2 linked regions of the Streptacidiphilus rugosus AM-16 genome follow. The protein of the gene in region 1 interacts with the protein of each later gene in a pairwise test. Links are inferred from orthologs where the notes say so. Each region holds a gene or a part of one and is shown in the gene's direction. Other genes may lie near its edges.

Region 1 (10,772 bases):
GGTCGCCCGTCGGGCCCCAGGTGGAACCGCGCGCCGAGCGGCTGCCAACTGCCCGGCAGCACGCGCTCCCGCGCGGCGACGACCCTCCCCGCGTCGGGATCCGGCTCCTCCTGCGGCAGTCGCAGCTCCGCGGGCACCGCCATGACCAGCACCTCCCCGTCCCGGTGGACGTCCCGATCCTCCGGCTTACGGATAGGTTCCCCGCGAAGCTGCGCTTGCACCTTCTTCGGAGCCCCCGCGCCCGTGGGGCGGCGCAACTCGCCCTCGGCTGTGACGTGTCGGGGCCGCTCTCGTTGATCCTCGCGAGGCGAGTGAGCGAGGAGCGAGGACGTGCACGTGAACCTGTGGGCCGGACGGATCAAGCGAGCGGTCGTCGGGGCGCTGCTCCCGGCGACCCTGCTGCTTGCGGGCTGCTCCGGCTCCTCCTCCGCGCCGAGTGGCAGCGACGCCGCCCGTGTCTCCGCCGCGCAGGTCACGCTGACGCCGGTGGACGGCGCAGCCGAGGTGCCCGCCGTCGGCGGGGTGCTCGCGTCCGTGCGCGGGGGGCGGCTCACGGACGTGCGGCTCAAGGACGCCGACGGCGTGACCGTGCCGGGCGCGGTCACCGCCGACGGGGCGAGCTGGACGCCGACGGGCAAGCTGCTGCCCGAGACCCGCTACACGCTCGACGCCGTCGCCACGGACAAGGACGGCCTCCAAGCCGCGAAGCACGCGAGCTTCACCACGTTCGTGCCCAGGAACACCTTCATCGGCTTCTACAACCCCGTGGACCGCAGCACCGTCGGCGTCGGCTTCATCGTGACGCTGCGCTTCAACCGCTCGATCGCCGACCGCGCCGCGGTCCAGCGCGCGATCAGCGTCACGGCCGACCCGCCGGTGCCCGTCGCGCCGCACTGGTTCGGCTCGCAGCGGGTGGACTTCCGTCCGGAGCACTACTGGGCCCCCGGTACCACCGTGACCCTCGCGCTGCACCTGAAGCACGTCGAGGGGGCCCCCGGCGTCTACGGCACGCAGGAGAAGCAGATCGTCTTCACCGTCGGCCGCAGCCAGATCAGCACCGCCGACACCGACGCGGACACTCTCACCGTGGTCCGCGACGGCAGCACCCTGCGCACCCTCTACATCTCCGCGGGCGGGCCCGGCCACAGCACCTACGACGGCGTCATGGTGATCTCCGAGCAGGACCAGGTGACCCGGATGGACTCGCACACCGTCGGGCTGGGCAGCGAGTACGACATCCCCGCCGTCCCGCACGCCATGCGGCTGACGGACTCGGGCACCTTCGTGCACGGCGTCTACTGGCGTCCGGCCTCCGTGTTCGGCCGGACCAACACCAGCCACGGCTGCGTCGGCCTGTACGACGCCCCCGGCGGGCGCAGCGGGACCACCCCGGCCGGCTGGTTCTACGACCACTCGATCATCGGCGACGTGGTCAGGGTCGTCGGTTCCTCGGGCGACCAGGTCGCGCCGGACAACGGCATGAGCGGCTGGAACATGTCCTGGAAGGACTGGACCGCGAACCCGGCGCGGTAGCACGGTAGGCGAAGCAGGCCCGTAGAACTCCACAGCAACTTCTCGCGCTCCCGCGGCGTCAAGACATACGGGGAGTACCCAGACTGCCGGGATATGCTCGCGGCGGTGCGGCGCCACCTGGATCCAGGGCGCCATCCGGGAGGGGAGAGACGGTTGTTCGTGCACAGCAGCGTCCGGCGAGGTCTGGTCGCGATAGCCACCGGGGCCGCGATACTCGCGGCCGCGGCCTGCGGGGGGTCCAGCGGCACCCACGGTCAGCAGGGGGGCGTACCCGGAGCGCCCGGAGGTTCGAGTCCGAGCGCGTCGGCCGAGGCCAATTCTGCTGCTGTGGTCACGATCCTGCCCAAGAACGGTGCGACCGGCGTCGACACCAACGGCACGCTGAAGATCAGCGCCGCCTCGGGCAAGCTCAGCGGCATCGCCGTCACCGGCGACGACGGCAGCAAGATCGACGGGACGATGTCCGGCGACGGCAGCAGCTGGACGCCGACCGGCGCGCTGCACACCGGCACCAAGTACAGCGTCGTGGCCACGGCCACCGACACCCAGGGCAAGGCGGTCACCGACCGCTCCTCGTTCACCACGCTGACGCCCTCGGCGACCAACATCGCCAACTTCAACGTGAACCCGGGCGACACCTACGGCGTCGGCATGGAGGTCTCGCTCAACTTCACCTCCGTCGTCGCCGACGCGTACAAAGCCTCGGTGCTCAAGGCGGTCACCGTGACCGCCGACCCGGCCGTGGACGTCCAGGGCCACTGGTTCGGCAACAGCCGCCTGGACTTCCGTCCGCAGGACTACTGGGCGCCCGGCACCAAGGTGACGCTCCACCTGCACCTGAACGGCGTGCGCACCGGCCAGACCGGCTACGGCAAGCAGGACAAGGACGTCAGCTTCAGCATCGGCCGCTACCAGGTCAGCGTCGCGGACAACTCCGCGCACACGCTCACGATCTACTCCGGGCCGGGCGTGGTGCGGAAGAAGCTGCCCGCCAGCCTCGGTGACCCGGACCACACCACGTACAACGGCAAGATGGTGATCTCCGAGAAGGACCCCACCGTCGACATGAACTCCCAGACGGTCGGCCTGGGCAACGCGTACCGGATCAAGGACGTTCCGCACGGCATGCGGCTCACCACCTCCGGCACCTTCGTGCACGGCAACTACTGGCGTCCGGCGTCGGTGTTCGGCAGTGAGAACACCAGCCACGGCTGCGTCGGCCTCAGGGACGTCCAGGGCGGCGGGGACCCGTCGACCCCGGCGGCCTGGTTCTACAACGCCTCGCTGATCGGCGACGTGGTGCAGGTCGTGAACTCGCCGGACCGGATCGTCTCCCCGGACAACGGCCTGAACGGGTGGAACATGAGCTGGTCGGCCTGGACGTCCAACTGACCCAGGTCCGCTGAACCCCGACCGGGCCGGTCGGGCTGCCCCCACCGGGCGGTCCGACCGGCCCGGTCGCGCGTTAACATCGGTTCACTCTGCGCCGCTTCTCTCATCCCTCCCGGGGAGGCTCTTAGATGGACCGTTTCGTGAAGCTCGAGGTCGACGAGCACGCCGTCGGCGTCATCCGGCTCGACCGACCGAAGATGAACGCGCTCGACGTCGCGATGCAGGACAAGCTCAAGGAGGTCGCCGAGGAGGCGGCAGCCCGCGCCGACGTGCGTGCGGTGATCCTCTGGGGCGGCGAGCGGGTCTTCGCGGCCGGCGCCGACATCAAGGAGATGCAGCGCATGAGCTACACCGACATGGTGCAGCGCGGCGGTGCGCTGCAGGGGGCCTTCGACGCGGTGGCGCGCATCCCGAAGCCGGTCGTGGCCGCGGTCACCGGCTACGCCCTGGGCGGCGGCTGCGAGCTGACGCTCTGCGCGGACATCCGGATCGCCGCGGACGACGTGAAGTTCGGTCAGCCGGAGATCCTGCTCGGGCTGATCCCCGGCGCCGGCGGCACCCAGCGGCTGTCGCGGCTGGTCGGCCCGGCCAAGGCCAAGGACCTGATCTTCACCGGGCGCATGATCGACGCCGCCGAGGCGCACCGGATCGGCCTGGCCGACCAGGTCGTCCCGGCGGAGGAGGTCTTCGCGACCGCCCACGCCTGGGCCGCCAGGCTCGCCGCCGGCCCCGCGTTCGCGCTGCGCGCCGCCAAGGAGGCCGTGGACCGCGGCATCGAGACCGACCTCGACACCGGACTGACCATCGAGCGGAACCTCTTCGCGGGCCTCTTCGCCACCGAGGACCGCGAGATCGGCATGCGCAGCTTCGTCGAGGAGGGGCCGGGCAAGGCCAAGTTCAACTGACGGCCGCTGCCCGTCCGCTGGGCCCGCGTCGAGCCGTGGGAAAGGTTTGCCGGGCCCTGCCGCGCCTGAGCTGCGCGTATGCAAACCGCTTTGGCATATGCCCGAAGCAATAGATGATTTTTTGCTGTTTGCGCTCCCCGAGGCGGCCAGGAGACGCCATCATGGGGTCATGGCAGTACAGCGTGAAGTGGCGCGGGAGCAGAGAGTGATCATTGAGGCTGCAGAGACCGCGTCGACCACCGAGCTCGACGGGGTGGCCCGGCTGCTGTCGCCCGAGGGCGACGGGGTCTGTTTACTCGCGGCCCCCGGGGTCACGGCGCACGCCCGTCGGCTCACCCTGTCCGCCCTGGAGTCCTGGGGGCTGGGCGGCCTCGGTGAGGTGGCGGAGCTGCTGGTGGCCGAACTGGTCGCGAACGCGGTGCGGCACACCGGCGGACGGAGCTTCGCGCTGCGCGTCCTGTGCGGCTCCGGGCGGGTCAGGGTCGAGCTGCGGGATCCTTCGCGGGCGCTGCCCTGCCTGATCAAGGGCGATGCCGACGACGACGCCGGGCGCGGGCTGCGGCTGGTCGACCTGCTGGCCGACCGCTGGGGCGTGGATCTGCTGTCGCGCGGCAAGTCGGTCTGGTTCGAGCTGAAGGTGCGGACCGCCGCGGTCGCGTAGCGCGCAGGTGGCGGAGGGGCCGGAAGGCAATGCGGGGCCCCTGGGATCGTGTGTCGATCAGGGGCCCCTGCCTTGGGCCGCGCGGCCAAGGGGGTGGTGCCGCGGCGGCGTGTGGACGCGCTCGGGTCGGAGGCGTTCCGTTCACCGACTATGGCACGTGTCTCGGCATGCGGGCAACGGACAAAAGGGATAGATGGCGTTATTTCGCCATAGTGAGCCGTGGATCACAAGGCGCGCTCATGTGTTTGCTTAAAATTCCCTTGGCTTTCGCCTGGTAAACCTTGGATCCACGGAGTACAACTGGAGCTGTGTGGCTCCGTGAGCGGATCAGGCGGCAGGTCTACGCGACGGTCCACGGCCAGGGCCTGGATCTGACGCGCTACGACCGGCCCGTCGGCGATCCCGGACTCTTCGGTCCGGACAGCGTGGTCTGGCTGGTGCACGGCGACCTCCCCGGCATGTTCACCGGCGGTGTCGCCGCCCTGCTGCTGCAGTCGCTGCATCCGCTGGCCATGGCCGGCGTCGACCAGCACTCGCTCTACCGCGATGATCCGATCGACCGGCTCAACCGCACCGCGGGGTTCGTCACCGTCACCAGCTACGGCTCGACCGAGGAGGCCGAGGCGGCGATCGCCCGGGTCCGACGGATCCACGCGTACGTGCGCGGCACGGCCCCCGACGGCCGCCCCTACGACGCGAGCGATCCCGAACTGCTGCGCTGGGTCCACGTCGCCGAGACCGCCTGCTTCCTGGCCGGCTACCAGCGCTACGCCCGCCGCCCGCTGACCCGGCCCGAGCAGGACCGCTACTTCGACGAGGTCGCGCTGACCGCCGAGCGCCTCGGTGCGACGGAGGTTCCGCGCTCGCTCGCCGAGGTGCACGCCTACCTGCGCGAGGTCAGGCCCCGACTCGCGGCCACGGAAGCGGCCCTGGCCGCGGTGGCCTTCCTGCGCACGCCCGGCGCGCTGATCCCGTCCGCGGGAGGGGACGCGGCGCTGCGGATACTCGTCAACGGCGGGATCGACCTGCTGCCGCACTGGGCCCTCGTCGAACTGGGTCTGCCCCGCCGGTCCGCTCTGCGCGCCAGCGCCGAGCGGGCCTCGGTCCGCGCGCTGGCCGTGGCGCTGCGCTACGGCTGCGAGCCTTCCGTCGTCATCGAGACGGCCCGAACGCGCGCTCGGCGACCCGTGCCAGATGCTGTGCGAACACGGTCCCCGCATCGGGGTTGAGGCTGGTCAGCGCCACCATCGAGGTGATGATGACGTCGTACAGCTCGCTCTCCACGTCCTCCCAGCTGTGCGAGAAGCCCTTGCGGGGGTTCTGCCCCATCGCCCCGATGACGGCCTCGGCCACCTCGCCGGCCTCCTCGGAGATCTTGAGGATCTGCAGCAGCAGCCGGGTCCTGTCGGCCGCTGGAGTCCTGTCGGCCGGTGCGGGCTCGGGGCCGTTCTCGGACAGCCAGCGCTCCAGTTCGGCGATGGTGGCCCAGGAGGAATCGGTCATGGACGGAGCCTAATTCCCGCCCGGTCGCCGGAGCGGCCTGTTATGGTGGGGAGCAGCACCCCAGTTTCGCCCTTCTGTCGGCGCCGGTGCTGGTTCCACCACCGACTCACCTGACGCAGCCCGTCCTCCTCGTGGCCGGCCTCCAGGCGTAGTCCGCAGTTCGCACGTCGCACGTCGCTTTTTCCTCGCCACCCCGGGCCCGTTGCCGTCGGCGTCCTTCGCCGCCCGCAGCCCGCCGCCGTGGTCGTCAGGCGTATCCGCCGCACCTCCCTCGCATCACCCGCTCCACCCGCCTACTTCTTCTTCTCCGCGAAAGGAATTCGCGTGACCACCCTTCTCGAAACCCCCACCCAGACCCAACTCACCCTCACCGCCGGGGTCTTCGACCTCGACGGCAACCGCGGCGTGCTGCGCGTCGGCGGATACCTCCCCGGGCCGGACGACGTGTCCGTCAGCGCGCAGCAGGTCCGCCGCTTCGGGCTGCGCCGCGGCGACCTGGTCGAGACCGGCCCGGAGGGCATCGCCCGCGTCAACGGCCGTGCGCCCGAGACGCTTTCCGGCCGACCGGCGTTCGCCGAGCTGACCCCGCTGCACCCGCAGGAGCGGCTGCGCCTGGAGACCGACCCAGGTCGGCTGACCACCCGCGTCATCGACCTGCTCGCGCCGGTCGGCAAGGGCCAGCGGGGCCTGATCGTCGCCCCACCCAAGACCGGCAAGACCGCCGTGCTGCAGGCGCTGGCCGACGCGATCGCCCGCAACCACCCCGAGTGCCACCTCATGGTGCTCCTGGTCGACGAGCGCCCGGAGGAGGTCACCGAGATGACCCGCTCCGTCCGCGGCGAGGTCCTCGCCTCCACCTTCGACCGGCCGGCCAAGGAGCACACCAGGCTCGCCTCGCTCGCGGTCGAGCGGGCCAAGCGCCTGGTCGAGGCCGGCCAGGACGTGGTGATGCTGGTCGACTCGCTGACCCGCCTCTGCCGCGCCCACAACGCCATCGCCACGGCCGGCCAGGGCCGCACGCTCAGCGGCGGCGTCGACGCCGGCGCGCTGCTCGGGCCGAAGCAGTTCTTCGGCGCGGCCCGCAACATCGAGAACGGCGGCTCGCTGACCATCCTGGCCACCGCCCTGGTGGAGACCGGATCGCGCGCCGACGACTACTACTTCGAGGAGCTCAAGAGCACCGGGAACCTGGAGATCCGCCTCGACCGCGCCCTCGCGGCGAAGCGCGTCTTCCCCGCCGTCGTCCCGACCGGCACCGGCACCCGCCGCGAGGAACTCCTCACCCACCCCGACGAACTGACCGCGCTCCACCGCCTCCGCCGCGCCCTCGCGGCCCAGCAGCCGCAGCAGGCCGTGGAGCTGATGCTGGAACGCCTGAAGAAGACCTCGACCAACGCCGAGTTCCTCCGTCAGGTCCAGCTCACCACCCCGGCCGCCCGCTGAACGGGCGTGTCCCCGCCGGCCTGATCTAGGCCACCGGCTCCCCGAGGCCCGCTCCCGCGGTCTCCTTCACGCCCGTCCCGTGCGTGTGCCTCTCGAACTGCGTCCGGTGGAGCTCGGCGTACCGGCCGGCCGCCGCCAGCAGTTCCTCGTGCGTGCCGCGCTCCACGATCCGGCCGGCTTCGACGACGAGGATCAGGTCGGCCGCGCGGATCGTCGACAGTCGGTGGGCGATGACCACGGCGGTCCGCCCCTCCAGGGCCTCCGCGAGTGCCTCCTGGACGGCCGCTTCCGAGGTGTTGTCCAGGTGGGCGGTGGCCTCGTCGAGGATCACGACGCGCTGGCGGGCCAGCAGCAACCGGGCGATGGTCATGCGCTGGCGCTCGCCGCCGGAGAGGCGGTAGCCGCGCTCGCCGACCACGGTGTCGAGGCCGTCGGGCAGCGAGCGTACGAGATCTTCGAGGCGTGCCCGGCGCAGCACGTCCCACAGCTCGTCCTCGTCGGCCCCGGGCCGCGCGAGCAGCAGGTTCTCGCGCACGGAGTCGTGGAAGAGGTGCCCGTCCTGGGTGACCATGCCGAGGGTCGCCCGCATGGACTCGGCGCTCAGGTCACGTACGTCGACGCCGCCGATGCGGACGGCTCCCTCGTCGGTGTCGTACAGGCGCGGCAGCAACTGCGCGATGGTCGACTTCCCGGCGCCGGACGAGCCGACCAGGGCGACGGTCTGGCCGGGTTCGGCGCGGAAGCTGATGCCGTGCAGGACCTCCGCGCCGCTGCGGGTGTCCAGGGCGGCGACCTCCTCCAGCGAGGCGAGGGAGACCTTGTCGGCGGACGGGTAGCCGAAACGGACGTCGTCGAACTCCACGGCGGCGGGCCCCTCGGGCACGGCGCGGGCCTCCGGCTTCTCCTCGATCAGCGGCTTGAGGTCGAGGACCTCGAAGACGCGCTCGAAGCTGACCAGAGCGCTCATGACCTCGACGCGCGCCCCCGCGAGCGACGTGAGCGGCGCGTAGAGGCGGGTCAGCAGCAGTGCCAGGGACACCACGGCGCCCGGCTGCAGGGTGCCGCGCAGGGCGAACCAGCCGCCGAGCCCGTAGACGAGCGCGAGCGCCAGGGCGGAGACGAGCGTCAGAGCGGTGATGAACACCGACTGTGCCATCGCCGTCCGCACCCCGATGTCCCGCACCCGCCGGGCCCGCGCGGCGAACTCGACGGACTCGTCCTCGGGCCGCCCGAAGAGCTTGACCAGGGTGGCGCCGGGTGCCGAGAACCGTTCGGTCATCCGGGTGCCCATGGCCGCGTTGAGGTTGGCGGCCTCGCGCTGGAGCTTCGCCATCCGGCTGCCCGTCCGCCGCGCGGGGATCACGAACAGCGGCAGCAGCACCAGCGCGAGCAGCGTGATCTGCCAGGAGAGAGTGAGCATCACGACGAGGGTCAGCAGCAGGGTCACCAGATTGCTGACGACTCCGGAGAGGGTGTTGCTGAAGGCGCGCTGCGCGCCGATCACGTCGTTGTTGAGGCGACTGACGAGGGCGCCCGTACGCGTACGCGTGAAGAACGCGACCGGCATCCGCTGCACGTGGTCGAACACGGCTGTCCGCAGATCGAGGATGAGTCCTTCACCGAGCGTCGAGGACAGCCAGCGCCCGAGGATCCCGAAGCCCGCCTCGGCGAGCGCGATGAGAGCGATGAGCAGGGCGAGTCGTATGACGGTGCTCTGGTCGCCGTGGGAGACGATCGCGTCGACGACGCGCCCCGCGAGCACCGGCGTGGCGACGGCGAGCAGCGCGGTCGCCACGCTCAGCACCACGAACTGCCAGATACGGCGGCGGTGCGGTCGGGCGAAGGCGCCGATGCGCCGCAGTGTGGCGCGGTCGAAGGGGCGGCGCTCCTGCTGCGCGTTCATGACGCTGTGCAGCTGCATCCAGGCGGTGCTCTCCATGCTCATGGGAGAGACGGTAGGGCCTCAGGCTTCCCTGAGGCCAAAGGGGACCGCCTGCCCCGTCAGCACTCGATGACGTTCACGGCCAGGCCGCCGCGGGAGGTCTCCTTGTACTTGATCTTCATGTCGGCGCCGGTCTCCTTCATCGTCTTGATCGCCTTGTCCAGCGAGACGTGGTGGCGGCCGTCGCCGCGGAGCGCCATGCGGGCGGCGGTGACGGCCTTGACGGCCGCCATGCCGTTGCGTTCGATGCAGGGGATCTGGACCAGGCCGCCGACCGGGTCGCAGGTGAGGCCGAGGTTGTGCTCGATGCCGATCTCTGCGGCGTTCTCGACCTGCTCGGGCGTGCCGCCGAGGACCTCGGCGAGGCCGCCGGCGGCCATGGAGCAGGCGGAGCCGACCTCGCCCTGGCAGCCGACCTCGGCGCCGGAGATGGAGGCGTTCTCCTTGAAGAGCATGCCGACCGCGCCCGCGGCGAGCAGGAAGCGGACGACGCCGTCCTCGTCCGCGCTGGGGATGAAGTTCAGGTAGTAGTGCAGGACCGCCGGGATGATGCCCGCCGCGCCGTTGGTCGGGGCGGTGACGACGCGGCCGCCAGCCGCGTTCTCCTCGTTGACGGCCATCGCGTAGAGGGTGACCCACTCCATCGCGTTCGCCGGGCCGATGCCCTCGACGCGCAGGGCCCGTGCGCCGGAGGCGGCGCGACGGCGGACCTTGAGGCCGCCGGGGAGGATGCCCTCGTGGTGCATGCCGTTGCGCACGCACTCCTGCATCACGGACCAGATCTCCAGCAGGCCCGTCCGGATCTCCGCCTCGGTGCGCCAGGCCTTCTCGTTCTCCAGCATGAGGGAGGAGATGGACAGGCCGGTCTCGTTGGTCAGCCGCAGCAGGTCGGTGCCGGTGCGGAAGGGGTACTTCAGGACGGTGTCGTCGAGCACCACGCGGTCCGCGCCGATGGCGTCCTCGTCGACGACGAAGCCGCCGCCGACCGAGTAGTAGGTCTTCTCCAGCAGCGGTACGCCCGCCGCGTCGTAGGCGCACAGGGTCATGCCGTTGGCGTGGTACGGCAGCGACCTGCGGCGGTGCAGGATCAGCTCGTTCTCGGGGTCGAAGCCGATCTCGTGGGTGCCGAGCAGCGAGAGTCGCTTGGTCGCCCTGATCCGTTCGACGTCCAGGTCGGCCTGCGCGATGTCGACCGTTCGCGGCGAGTGACCCTCCAGACCCAGCAGCACCGCCTTCGGGGTGCCGTGGCCGTGGCCGGTCGCGCCGAGCGAGCCGAAGAGCTCCGCGCGCACCGAGCACGTGTCGGCCAGCAGGCCCTCCGACTTCAGCCGGCGGGCGAACATGCGCGCCGCCCGCATCGGGCCGACCGTGTGGGAGCTGGACGGGCCGATGC
Region 2 (10,891 bases), 2.8 Mb from region 1 along the record:
TGGCCCGCCTGCGGCTGAACGAGTCCCACGGCCCGAACAGCCGGCTGGACGTCCTGGGCACGGCCCTGGCCAGCGGCGGACTCTTCGGCATCGTCTACGGGCTGATCCGCGGCAACGCGGACGGCTGGACCAGCGCGCCGGTGCTCGCCGCGCTCGTCACCGGCGCGGCCCTGCTGGTCGCCTTCGTCGTCTGGGAGGCCCGCACGCCGAACCCGCTGCTGCCGCTGCGCCTCTTCCGCAGCCGCTCCTTCACCGCGGTGAACCTCGCGTCGATGCTGATGTCGCTGGGCATGTTCGGCTCGATCTTCCTGCTCAGCCAGTTCCTGCAGAACGTCCAGGGCAACAGCCCGATGAGCGCGGGCGTGCGGATGCTGCCGTGGACCGGCATGCCGATGCTCGTCGCCCCGCTGGCCGGCATCCTGGCCGGCCGCATCGGCGGCCGCGTCGTGATCGCCGCCGGCCTGGCCCTGCAGGCGCTCGGCCTCGGCTGGTTCGCCGTGATCGTCGGGACGCACACCAGCTACATCAGCCAGGTCCCGCCGCTGGTCCTCTCCGGCGTGGGGATGGCCCTCTTCTTCGCCCCGGTCGCCACCATGCTGATGGGCTCGGTCCGGCCGGACCAGCAGGGTGTGGCCTCCGGCGCGAACAACGCGCTGCGTGAGGTCGGCGGAGCCCTCGGAGTGGCGGTGCTGACCTCGGTCTTCACCGCGCACGGCGGCTACAGCAGCGGCCAGAGCTTCGTCGACGGCCTGACCCCCGCGCTCTGGGTCGGCGCGAGCGTGATCGTCGCGGCCACCGCGGCCATCCTGATCGCGCCGCGTCGCGGCCGGGGCCTGCCGGCCCCGGTGGCGGAGGCCCCGCGCGACGCGGTCGCCGGTGCGGAAGGCGTCGAGGGCGTCCCCGCCGCGCAGCCGGTGGCCTGAACCCAGCCGAAGCAGTGGAGCGACGGGCCCGCCACGGCGGGCCCGTAGGCTTGTCCCCGTGCAGGAACTCCATGACGCGCCCCTGGCCCCGCTGACCACCCTCCGCATCGGCGGACCCGCCGCCCGCCTGGTGACGGCCACGACCGACGCCGACGTGGTCTCCGTCGTGCGCGCCGCGGACGACGCGGGCGAGCCGCTGCTGCTCGTCGGCGGCGGCAGCAACCTGGTGATCGGGGACGAGGGCTTCCCCGGCACCGTGCTGCGCATCGCCACCGAGGGCTTCGCCCTCGACGGCACCCGGCTCACCCTCGCCGCCGGCGAGGTCTGGGCGGACGCGGTGGACCGCGTCGTCGTCGACCACGGCCTGGCCGGCATCGAGTTCCTCGCGGGCATCCCCGGCTCGGCCGGCGCCACACCGGTGCAGAACGTCGGCGCCTACGGCCAGGAGGTCGCCGACACCGTCACGGAGGTCGTCGCCTACGACCGCCACGCCCGCGAGACGGTGACGCTGGCCGCCGCCGACTGCGGCTTCGGCTACCGGCACAGCCGCTTCAAGGCCGACCCCGACCGCTACGTGGTGCTGCGCGTCACCTTCGCGCTGGAGGACGCGTCCGGCGCGTCCACCCCGGTCCGCTACGCGGAGGCGGCCCGCGCGCTCGGCGTCGCGCCGGGCGAGCGGGCGGAGCTGGGCGCCGCGCGGGAGACGGTGCTGAAGCTCCGCGCGGGCAAGGGCATGGTGCTGGACCCCGAGGACCACGACACCTGGTCGGCGGGTTCCTTCTTCACCAACCCGATCCTCACCGAGGCCGAGCACGCCGCGTTCCTGGCCCGGGCGGCCGAGCGCCTCGGCTCCGACGTCGAGCCGCCCGCCTACCCGGCGGGCGAGGGACACGTGAAGACCTCGGCGGCCTGGCTCATCGACAAGGCCGGCTTCACCAAGGGGTACGGCGCCGGCCGCGCCCGCCTCTCCGGCAAGCACACCCTCGCCCTCACCAACCGCGGCGACGCCACCGCCGCCGACCTGCTGACCCTCGCCCGCGAGGTCCGCGACGGCGTCGCGGCGGCGTTCGGCGTGACGCTGGTGAACGAGCCGGTCATGGTGGGCGTCGCGCTGTAGGGCCTGCCGGCCACGGCCGCGCGGCGGGACCACTGTCGCGGGCGACGCGGAGCGTGAGGACGGCGGCGAAGGGTTCGGTGCGCGGGATGCCGGGGATCCACGGGCCGCCGCGCGGCGGAGCCGGGGCGCGGCGGTGCCGCAGCCGTCGGGCGCGCCTGGGAGGCCGGGCGTGGGGGTCGCACTGGAGCAGGCACCACCACCGAGTGGGATGTCCGCGCTACCGCGCGGGCGGCGGGGGGCCGGGACGATGATCGTCATGACTCGCCGCGTGCGGCCCAGGGCCGCCTTCCTCACCGCTCCGCTGCTGCTGGCCGCCTACGGCGCGATCCGGCTCGCCAGCCATCACCGGGCTCCCGGCCTCGGCTGGACCCTCGGACACCTCTGTTTCCTGCTCTCGCTGCTGGCCTTCGCGCCCGTGCTGGTCGCGCTCGCCCGGTACGCGACCCGCCCCCTGGCCGGCCGGCTGGTGCTCGCTCTCGCCCAGGTGGGCCTGGTCGGCACGATCGGCCAGGCGGTCGTCGACCTCTGGGCGGGTCTGACCTCCGCGAACCACGCCGCGATGGTCTCGGTCTGGGACCGGGTCGACGCCGTGCCGGTGCTCAAGGCCTGGTTCTACTCCAGCGGCCCCGCCTGCTTCGTGGCGGGCCTCACCACGCTCGCCGCCCTCGCCGCCTACGGTGCGGCGCCGCGGCTGCTGCCGCGCTGGGCGCCGTTCGTGGTGCTCGGCGGCATGCTGCTGGGGACGGGGGACCTGGACTTCCTGCCCGTGGGCGCGGCCCTGGTCGCCGTGGCCCTGTGCGCGCCGCCGGCCCCCGGCCGGGCCGGAGCCGCCGGTCAGGCAGGCTGCGCCAGCCAGGCGTCGATGCCGCTCAGCAGTGAGACCCGGGCCGGTTCCGGGGCCCGCGACGCGCGCACCGACTGACGGGCCAGCTCGGCCAGCTCCTCGTCGGTGAAGCCGTGGCTGTCGCGCGCCAGCTCGTACTGCGCGGCCAGACGGGAGCCGAACAGCAACGGATCGTCCGCCCCCAGGGCCAGCGGCACGCCCGCGTCGAAGAGGCGGCGCAGGGGGACGTCCTCCTGCTGCTCGTAGACGCCCAGCGCGACGTTGGACGCCGGGCACACCTCGCAGGTGATCTGCTCCTCCGCGAGACGGCGCATCAGCACCGGGCTCTCCGCGGCGCGGACGCCGTGGCCCACCCGCCGGGCGCCGAGATCGTCCAGGCAGGAGCGGACGCTCTCCGGCCCGGCCAGCTCGCCGCCGTGCGGGGCGGCCAGCAGGCCCGCCTCCGTGGCGATCCTGAAGGCGCGGTCGAAGTCCCGTGCCAGGCCCCGGCGTTCGTCGTTGGAGAGGCCGAAGCCGACGACGCCCCGGTCGGCGAAGCGGACCGCGAGGCGGGCCAGCGTGCGGGCGTCGAGCGGGTGCTTCATCCGGTTCGCCGCGACCAGCACCCGGATGCCCACGCCCGACTCGCGCGAGGCCTCGTCGACCGCGTCGAGTACCAACTCCAGCGCCGGGATCAGGCCTCCCAGGCGTGGCGCGTACGAGGTCGGGTCGACCTGGATCTCCAGCCAGCCCGAGCCGTCCGCCCGTTCGTCCTCCGCGGCCTCGCGCACCAGCCGCCGGATGTCGTCCTCGTCCCGCAGCACCGAGCGTGCCGCGTCGTACAGCCGCTGGAAGCGGAACCAGCCGCGTTCGTCCGTCGCCCGCAGCCTCGGCGGCTCGCCCGAGCTCAGCGCCTCCGGCAGCCGCACGCCGTGCTTCTCCGCCAGCTCCAGCAGCGTGGCCGGGCGCATGGAACCGGTGAAGTGCAGATGGAGGTGCGCCTTGGGCAGCAGGCGCACATCGCGCCGGGTGGACGACGCGGTGCCGGAGGTGTCGGACGGCGTGTCGGAGGGACGGGACGGGGCGAGGACCTGTTCCATCCACAGATCCTTGCGCATCGACCCGCCCGAAGGGAAACAACAATCGGAGGCCCCCCGATCGAGTGATCGAGGGGCCTCCGTGAGCCGTGCCGCGTCGTGCCTGCTCCAGCGCTCGCTCCTGCGCTGGATCCGGTGCCCGCCTACTCTGCCTCGGCCAGCAGCTTCTGCAGCCGGGTGACGCCCTCGACCAGGTCCGCGTCGCCCAGCGCGTACGACAGGCGCAGGTAGCCGGGCGTGCCGAAGGCCTCGCCGGGGACGACCGCGACCTCGGCCTCGTCGAGGATCAGCGCCGCCAGCTCGGCCGAGGTGGCCGGGCGCCTGCCGCGGATCTCCTTGCCCAGCAGGCCCTTGACCGAGGGGTACGCGTAGAACGCGCCCTCGGGCTCCGGACAGACCACACCGGGGATCTCGTTCAGCATCCGCACGATCGTGCGCCGCCGACGGTCGAAGGCGACCTTCATCTCGTCGACCGCGGAGAGGTCCCCGGCGATCGCCGCCAGCGCCGCCCGCTGGGCGACGTTGCTCACGTTCGAGGTGGCGTGCGACTGCAGGTTCGTCGCCGCCTTGATCACGTCGCCGGGGCCGATCACCCACCCGACGCGCCAGCCCGTCATCGCGTAGGTCTTGGCCACGCCGTTGACCACGACGCACTTGTCGGCCAGCTCGGGCACCGCCACCGGCAGCGAGACGAACTCCGCGTCGCCGTAGACCAGGTGCTCGTAGATCTCGTCGGTGAGCACCCAGAGGCCGTGCTCCGCCGCCCAACGGCCGACGGCCTCGACCTCGGCGCGGGTGTAGACGGCGCCGGTCGGGTTCGAGGGGGAGACGAAGAGCAGCATCTTGGTGCGCTCCGTGCGGGCCGCCTCCAGCTGCTCGACGGAGACCTTGTAGCCGGTCGTCTCGTCGGCCACGACCTCCACCGTCACGCCGCCCGCGAGCTGGATCGACTCGGGGTAGGTGGTCCAGTAGGGCGCCGGCACGATGACCTCGTCGGAGGGGTCGAGCAGCGCCGCGAAGGCCTCGTAGATCGCCTGCTTGCCGCCGTTGGTGACCAGCACCTGGGAGGCGTCGACCGCCCAGCCGGAGTCGCGCAGCGTCTTGGCCGCGATCGCCGCCTTCAGCTCCGGCAGCCCGCCGGCCGGCGTGTAGCGGTGGTTCTTCGGGTCGCGGCAGGCGGCCACGGCCTCCTCGACGATGTAGTCCGGCGTCGGGAAGTCCGGCTCGCCCGCGCCGAAGCCGATCACCGGGCGCCCGGCGGCCTTGAGGGCCTTCGCCTTGGCGTCCACGGCCAGCGTCGCCGACTCCGCGATGGCGCCGATGCGGGCCGAGACCCGGCGGTCGGCCGGACGGGTGCTTGCGTCAGGGGTGGGGGTTCCAGCGCTCATGTCTGCATGCTCGCAGAAGCCCGGAATCCGGGGCGCGGCGTTCCGCGATACGACCCGAACGGGCGCGAGCTGCGGAACTCATTCGACGTGCGGGCCCGCTACCCCCTACACTCAACCCTCGTTGGAAGCCCACCGACGGCACGACGGCAGGACGCGGATGCGGACGCCGGGATGTTGTAGGTTGGGTCTGCGAGTCCGCACCCCGGGCTCGAAGGGTCGTAGCTCAATTGGTAGAGCACCGGTCTCCAAAACCGGTTGTTGGGGGTTCAAGTCCCTCCGGCCCTGCTGTTCCGCCCTGTCGGAATCCCGACTCAGGCGGTACCGTCGGCAGTGCAATTCAGGGGCCCCGCAAGTTCGCGGGTGCCCCTACTGGTACCCGGATTATCAGGTGAGGGACAAGTGACGGAGACCGTAGGCTCCACCGCCACACCTGAGAGCGGCTCCGGCGGGGACGAAGCGTCCCGTCGCGACCGGAAGCGCGCTCGCAAGGCCGGCGACCCCGAGGGCAAGGGCGGTCGCGGCAAGCGCGCCAAGGGCCCGAACGTCTTCGCGCGCACCGCGCTCTTCTACCGCCAGATCATCACCGAGCTGCGCAAGGTCGTCTGGCCGTCCCGCAGCGACCTGACCTCCTACACCTCGGTGGTCATCGTCTTCGTGCTGGTGATCATGGCGCTCGTCTACGGTCTCGACACCGGCTTCGTGAAGCTCGCCTCGATCGTCTTCGGCTGACGCACCCGAGGCCTGCTCCGTCCAAACTGCAGCACCGAGCGCCCGGACGTCACTTGTCCGGGCGCTCCGCTAACGTTGTGTCGGTATCGTTGAATCCACCGATCGCAACAAGCAGGAAGAAGCAGCCAACGTGTCTGAGTCCCACTCGTACGACGCCGCTGAGGCCCTGGAGGCCGAGGAGCAGGCGTGGGGCGACGACTCCGTCGAGGAGATCGTCGACAACGCCGATTCCGACGTCGACGAGGTCGAGGCTGCTGAGGAAGCGGCCGGTCGCTCCGCCGAGGAGGAGGCCGTGAACGTGGTCTCCGCCGACGAGTCCTCCGCCGTGGAGGCCTTCGAGGAGGCCGAGGCCGCGGTCACCGAGGATGACGGCGTGGAGATCGACCCCGTGGCCGCCTTCCGCGAGGAACTGCGGATCGCCCCGGGTGAGTGGTACGTCATCCACACCTACGCCGGTTACGAGAACCGCGTGAAGGCCAACCTGGAGCAGCGCGCCGTCTCGCTCAACGTCGAGGACTACATCTACCAGGCCGAGGTGCCGCAGGAAGAGGTCGTCCAGATCAAGAACGGCGACCGCAAGACCATTCGCCAGAACAAGCTCCCCGGCTACGTGCTGGTGCGCATGGACCTGACGAACGAGTCCTGGGGCGTCGTCCGCAACACCCCCGGCGTCACCGGCTTCGTCGGCAACGCCTACGACCCGTACCCGCTGACGCTGGACGAGGTCGTCAAGATGCTCGCGCCCGACGTCGAGCGCGCCGCGGCCAAGGAGGCCGGCAAGCCGAGCCCGGTCCGCCCGTCCGAGGTCCAGGTCCTGGACTTCGAGGTCGGCGACTCGGTCACCGTCACCGACGGCCCGTTCGCCACGCTGCAGGCGACGATCAACGAGATCAACCCGGACTCCAAGAAGGTCAAGGGTCTCGTCGAGATCTTCGGCCGCGAGACCCCGGTCGAGCTCTCCTTCGACCAGATCGCCAAGAACGACTGATCGCCTGACAGCCGCGAGCCCCGCACCCATCATGGGTGCGGGGCTTCGTCGTTCACGGGGGAACGCATGGGCATCGAGGACGAGGGCGATCTCGCCGTTCTGCTGTACCGCGCGGCGCACGCGCCGCTGCGGCCGACGGTCGAGCTGGACGTCGAGCGGCATGCCGAGGCCGAGGCCGCGCTGCAGCGGCACGCCGCGGCGGAGGTGCGACGCCTGAGCGGAGGGCTCTCGTTCGGCGTGGAGATACCGGAGCGGGATCCCGACGCGGTCGTGCGCCGGCCGGACTGGCTCTTCGGCGACGTCCGCTGGGAGCTCGGCGGGTCCACCGAGGCGCTGGGCCGCCCGGCCGTCTCCCTCATGCTCCGGCCCGACCGCAGGGTGCCGGTGCTGCGCATGGACTTCGTGGAGCGGATCGAGCTGCTGGTCGACGCGGAGACGGGTCTGCTGCTGCGCCTGGCCGAGGTCTTCGACGGCCGACCCCTCCGGACGCTCACGGTGCGGGCGATCGGCCCGGAGGCGGCGGTACCGGAGCCGCACGCGGAGGCGGGCCCGGAGCTGGGCCCCGGGCCGGCGATGACCGCCGCGCAGGTGGGTCGCACCGCGCGGGGCCTGGTACTGACGCTCGGGCGGATGGCCTTCGATCCGGCGCTGCGCCGGGCGCTGCGCGGGAGTGAGGGCCAGGTCCCGCTGCCGGCCCCGATGGAGCCGACCGAGCCCGAGCCGCTGGACGAGCCCGCCCCGTCGGTCGAGGAGGTGGTCCGGCTGCTGGCCCTCGCCCGGCCGACCGGTCTGGCGGGCACGCTGCGCACCGACTTCGGCGAGGCCCGCATCGCCCTGGCGGAGGACGGTCGCTTCCGGATCGACCCCACCAGGAGCATCGGGCCTGCTGCCGCGCAGGCTCAGGCCTACGACGGCGAGCGGCACTACCGCCTGATGCCGCACCGCCTCGTCGTCCGGCCCGGCGAGCCGCCGGTGTTCCTCCTCGACTCCCTGCGTCGCCCCCGCGCGGAGCTGCGCCGACCGCTGGCCGTGCGGGACGTGGTGGTCTGGGAGGGGCGCCGTGCCGTCCGGATCACCGCGGGCGGCGACGGACTCGTCGTCGACCTGGCGACGGGTCTGGTGCTGGCCACCGGCCACCTGGAACTGCACGACCTCGGGCCCGCACCCGAGGAAGCGGAGTCCTACCGGCTGGAGGCGCCCCCCGGCGTCCCGGTCGTCGAGGCGGAGCAGGCTGACGAGGGCTTGTTCGACGACGCGCAGTTGCCGCCGCCGGTCCGTGCGGGGCTGGAGGGCGCGGCGCGCGTGGTCGGGGGAGTGGCCGAGGGAGTGGCCCGGCTGCTGGGTCGTTAGGCGGTCTCCCCGGCCGGAGGCTGGGGGAGGATTTCGGGCTGGCCGGGGTCTCGGGCTATTCTGGTTCGATGTGTGTGCACTGCGGGTTGCTGGCTCTCTGAGTCGCCGCGAACGACACACGGACATCCAAGGCCCCGCCGGTGCGCTGACGCACGCCGGTCGGGAACACCTCTCGTAAGGACCCGGAGAGAGCATGCCTCCCAAGAAGAAGAAGGTCACGGGGCTTATCAAGCTCCAGATCAACGCCGGCGCGGCCAACCCCGCGCCGCCCGTCGGCCCCGCGCTGGGTCAGCACGGTGTCAACATCATGGAGTTCTGCAAGGCCTACAACGCGGCCACCGAGTCGCAGCGTGGCATGGTGATCCCGGTGGAGATCACGGTCTACGAGGACCGTTCCTTCACCTTCGTCACCAAGACTCCGCCGGCCGCTCGCCTCATCCTGAAGGCCGCGGGCGTGGAGAAGGGCTCCGGCGAGCCGCACAAGACCAAGGTCGCCAAGATCACGGCTGCCCAGGTCCGCGAGATCGCCACCACCAAGATGCCCGACCTGAACGCGAACGACATCGAGATGGCCGAGCGCATCATCGCCGGTACCGCTCGTTCGATGGGCATCACCGTCGAGGGCTGAACCCCTCGGTAGAGCTTTTCCCGTGGTAGGGCCGGCGCGGCCCGTAGCAACCACGACTCCACGCCAAGAAATCCAGTAGGAGCAGCAGTGAAGCGCAGCAAGGCTCTGACTGCCGCGGCCGCCAAGGTCGACCGCGAGCGTCTGTACGCCCCCCTCGAGGCCATCCGTCTGGCCAAGGAGACCTCCACCACCAAGTTCGACTCGACCGTCGAGGTCGCCATGCGTCTGGGTGTCGACCCGCGCAAGGCCGACCAGATGGTCCGCAGCACCGTGAACCTCCCGCACGGCACCGGCAAGACCGCCCGGGTCCTGGTCTTCGCGACCGGTGACCGTGCCGCGGCCGCGGAGGCTGCGGGCGCCGACATCGTCGGTGCCGACGAGCTGATCGACGAGGTCGCCAAGGGTCGTCTGGACTTCGACGCCGTCGTCGCCACCCCGGACCTCATGGGCAAGGTCGGCCGCCTCGGCCGCGTGCTCGGTCCCCGTGGCCTGATGCCGAACCCGAAGACCGGCACCGTGACCCCGGACGTGGCGAAGGCCGTGACCGAGATCAAGGGCGGCAAGATCGAGTTCCGCGTCGACAAGCACTCGAACCTGCACCTGATCATCGGCAAGACGTCGTTCGACACCGAGAAGCTGGTGGAGAACTACGCCGCGGCGCTGGAGGAGGTCCTCCGGGCCAAGCCGTCCGCCGCCAAGGGCCGTTACATCAAGAAGGTCGCCGTGAGCACCACCATGGGCCCCGGCATCCAGGTCGACCCGAACCGCACCCGCAACCTCCTCGTCGAGGAGGACCCGGCCAACGTCTGACGATTCGTCGTCCGACGCGCCAGGTTCGCGGCAGTTCTGAAACGGGCCGGTACCAGTTCCCTCGGGAACGGGTACCGGCCCGTTTTCTTGTCATGACACGGGTGTAGCGTCGATGGCCGACAGAATCTTCTGAGGGGGAACCACATGCGTCACACCCGTACGCTCGTCGCCGCGACGACCGTCGCGCTCGCTCTCGGCGCCGTCTCCGCCTGCAGCGCTGCCAAGCAGGCCGCGGAGGGCGCCGCGGCCCCGCTGGTCAGCGTCGCCGACGCGATGTCGCTCGCGACGACGAAGACCGACGGCTACAGCTCGGTCAAGGTCACCGCGCAGATCAGCAGCGGTGGCAGCGGGCAGATGTCGATGTCCGGCCGGATCGGCTGGAAGCCCTTCGCGATGGACGTCTCGGTCCAGAGCCCCAAGCTCGCCCAGCTGGGGTCCGGCACCATGCGCGAGATGTTCTCCGGCTCGACCATGTACCTGAACATGGGCGCCGACGCGGCCGCGAAGATGGGCGGCAAGCACTGGATGAAGATGGACCTCTCCACCCTCGGCCCGTCCGGCAAGAGCTTCTCGGACATGATCAACCAGAGCGGCGGCCAGGACCCCGCCACCCAGCTCAAGCTGCTGACGACCTCGAAGGGCATCAAGCGGGTCGGCACGGAGACGGTGAACGGCGTCAAGGCCACGCACTACCAGGGCACCGTCAACGTCTCCGACCTGCCGGCCAACGCCAGCGGCGGCCTCAAGAACCTGCTCGAGTCCGCGCAGAAGGAGGGGCTGACCAGCGAGACGGTCGACGCCTGGGTGGGCGCGGACAACCTGCCCGTGCGCATCTCCACGTCGGCCGCGACCAACGCCGGCACCTTCTCCTCCACGGTCGACTACTCCGACTACAGCGCGAGCTCCGTCACGGTGACGCCGCCGGCTGCCTCCGACACGCTCGACTTCGGCCAGCTGCTCAAGGGCCTCAAGTCCTGATTCCGCGCCGCCCCGGGGGGCGATTTGCCCCCCGGGCGGTCGGTCACGTAGTCTTCCCAT

What was found.
Region 2: the proteins of rho (region 1) and nusG interact in binary tests that used the Escherichia coli proteins (3 or more experiments, as listed by UniProt). The link is inferred for Streptacidiphilus rugosus AM-16 from one-to-one orthologs.

What each region holds. Positions count from the first base shown.
Region 1 is NZ_JQMJ01000004.1:6,230,017-6,240,788, reverse strand. Bases 5,581-8,377 are described here. They hold rho (transcription termination factor Rho), read left to right. Parts: upstream 5,581-6,318; coding sequence 6,319-7,437; downstream 7,438-8,377. Other genes in these bases: BS83_RS37190 (ABC transporter ATP-binding protein), read right to left, coding at 7,463-8,377; BS83_RS37200 (MazG-like family protein), read right to left, coding at 5,644-5,994; BS83_RS37205 (oxygenase MpaB family protein), read left to right, coding at 5,581-5,720. Outside these bases: glycogen debranching protein GlgX, read right to left, coding at 1-143; BS83_RS37225 (L,D-transpeptidase), read left to right, coding at 331-1,533; BS83_RS37220 (L,D-transpeptidase), read left to right, coding at 1,861-2,925; BS83_RS37215 (enoyl-CoA hydratase-related protein), read left to right, coding at 3,054-3,830; BS83_RS37210 (ATP-binding protein), read left to right, coding at 4,000-4,491; more of BS83_RS37205, read left to right, coding at 4,800-5,580; more of BS83_RS37190, read right to left, coding at 8,378-9,382; BS83_RS37185 (L-serine ammonia-lyase), read right to left, coding at 9,439-10,772. UniProt on the Escherichia coli protein: Facilitates transcription termination by a mechanism that involves Rho binding to the nascent RNA, activation of Rho's RNA-dependent ATPase activity, and release of the mRNA from the DNA template.
Region 2 is NZ_JQMJ01000004.1:3,436,536-3,447,426, reverse strand. What follows is about bases 5,221-8,136. They hold nusG (transcription termination/antitermination protein NusG), read left to right. Parts: upstream 5,221-6,207; coding sequence 6,208-7,065; downstream 7,066-8,136. Other genes in these bases: BS83_RS24455 (hypothetical protein), read left to right, coding at 7,132-8,136; secE (preprotein translocase subunit SecE), read left to right, coding at 5,748-6,077; BS83_RS24475 (pyridoxal phosphate-dependent aminotransferase), read right to left, coding at 5,221-5,348. Outside these bases: BS83_RS24495 (DHA2 family efflux MFS transporter permease subunit), read left to right, coding at 1-923; BS83_RS24490 (UDP-N-acetylmuramate dehydrogenase), read left to right, coding at 982-2,040; BS83_RS24485 (hypothetical protein), read left to right, coding at 2,297-2,962; BS83_RS24480 (adenosine deaminase), read right to left, coding at 2,875-3,963; more of BS83_RS24475, read right to left, coding at 4,104-5,220; more of BS83_RS24455, read left to right, coding at 8,137-8,415; rplK (50S ribosomal protein L11), read left to right, coding at 8,609-9,043; rplA (50S ribosomal protein L1), read left to right, coding at 9,131-9,853; BS83_RS24440 (LolA-like protein), read left to right, coding at 9,998-10,831. UniProt on the Escherichia coli protein: Part of the processive rRNA transcription and antitermination complex (rrnTAC). The complex forms an RNA-chaperone ring around the RNA exit tunnel of RNA polymerase (RNAP).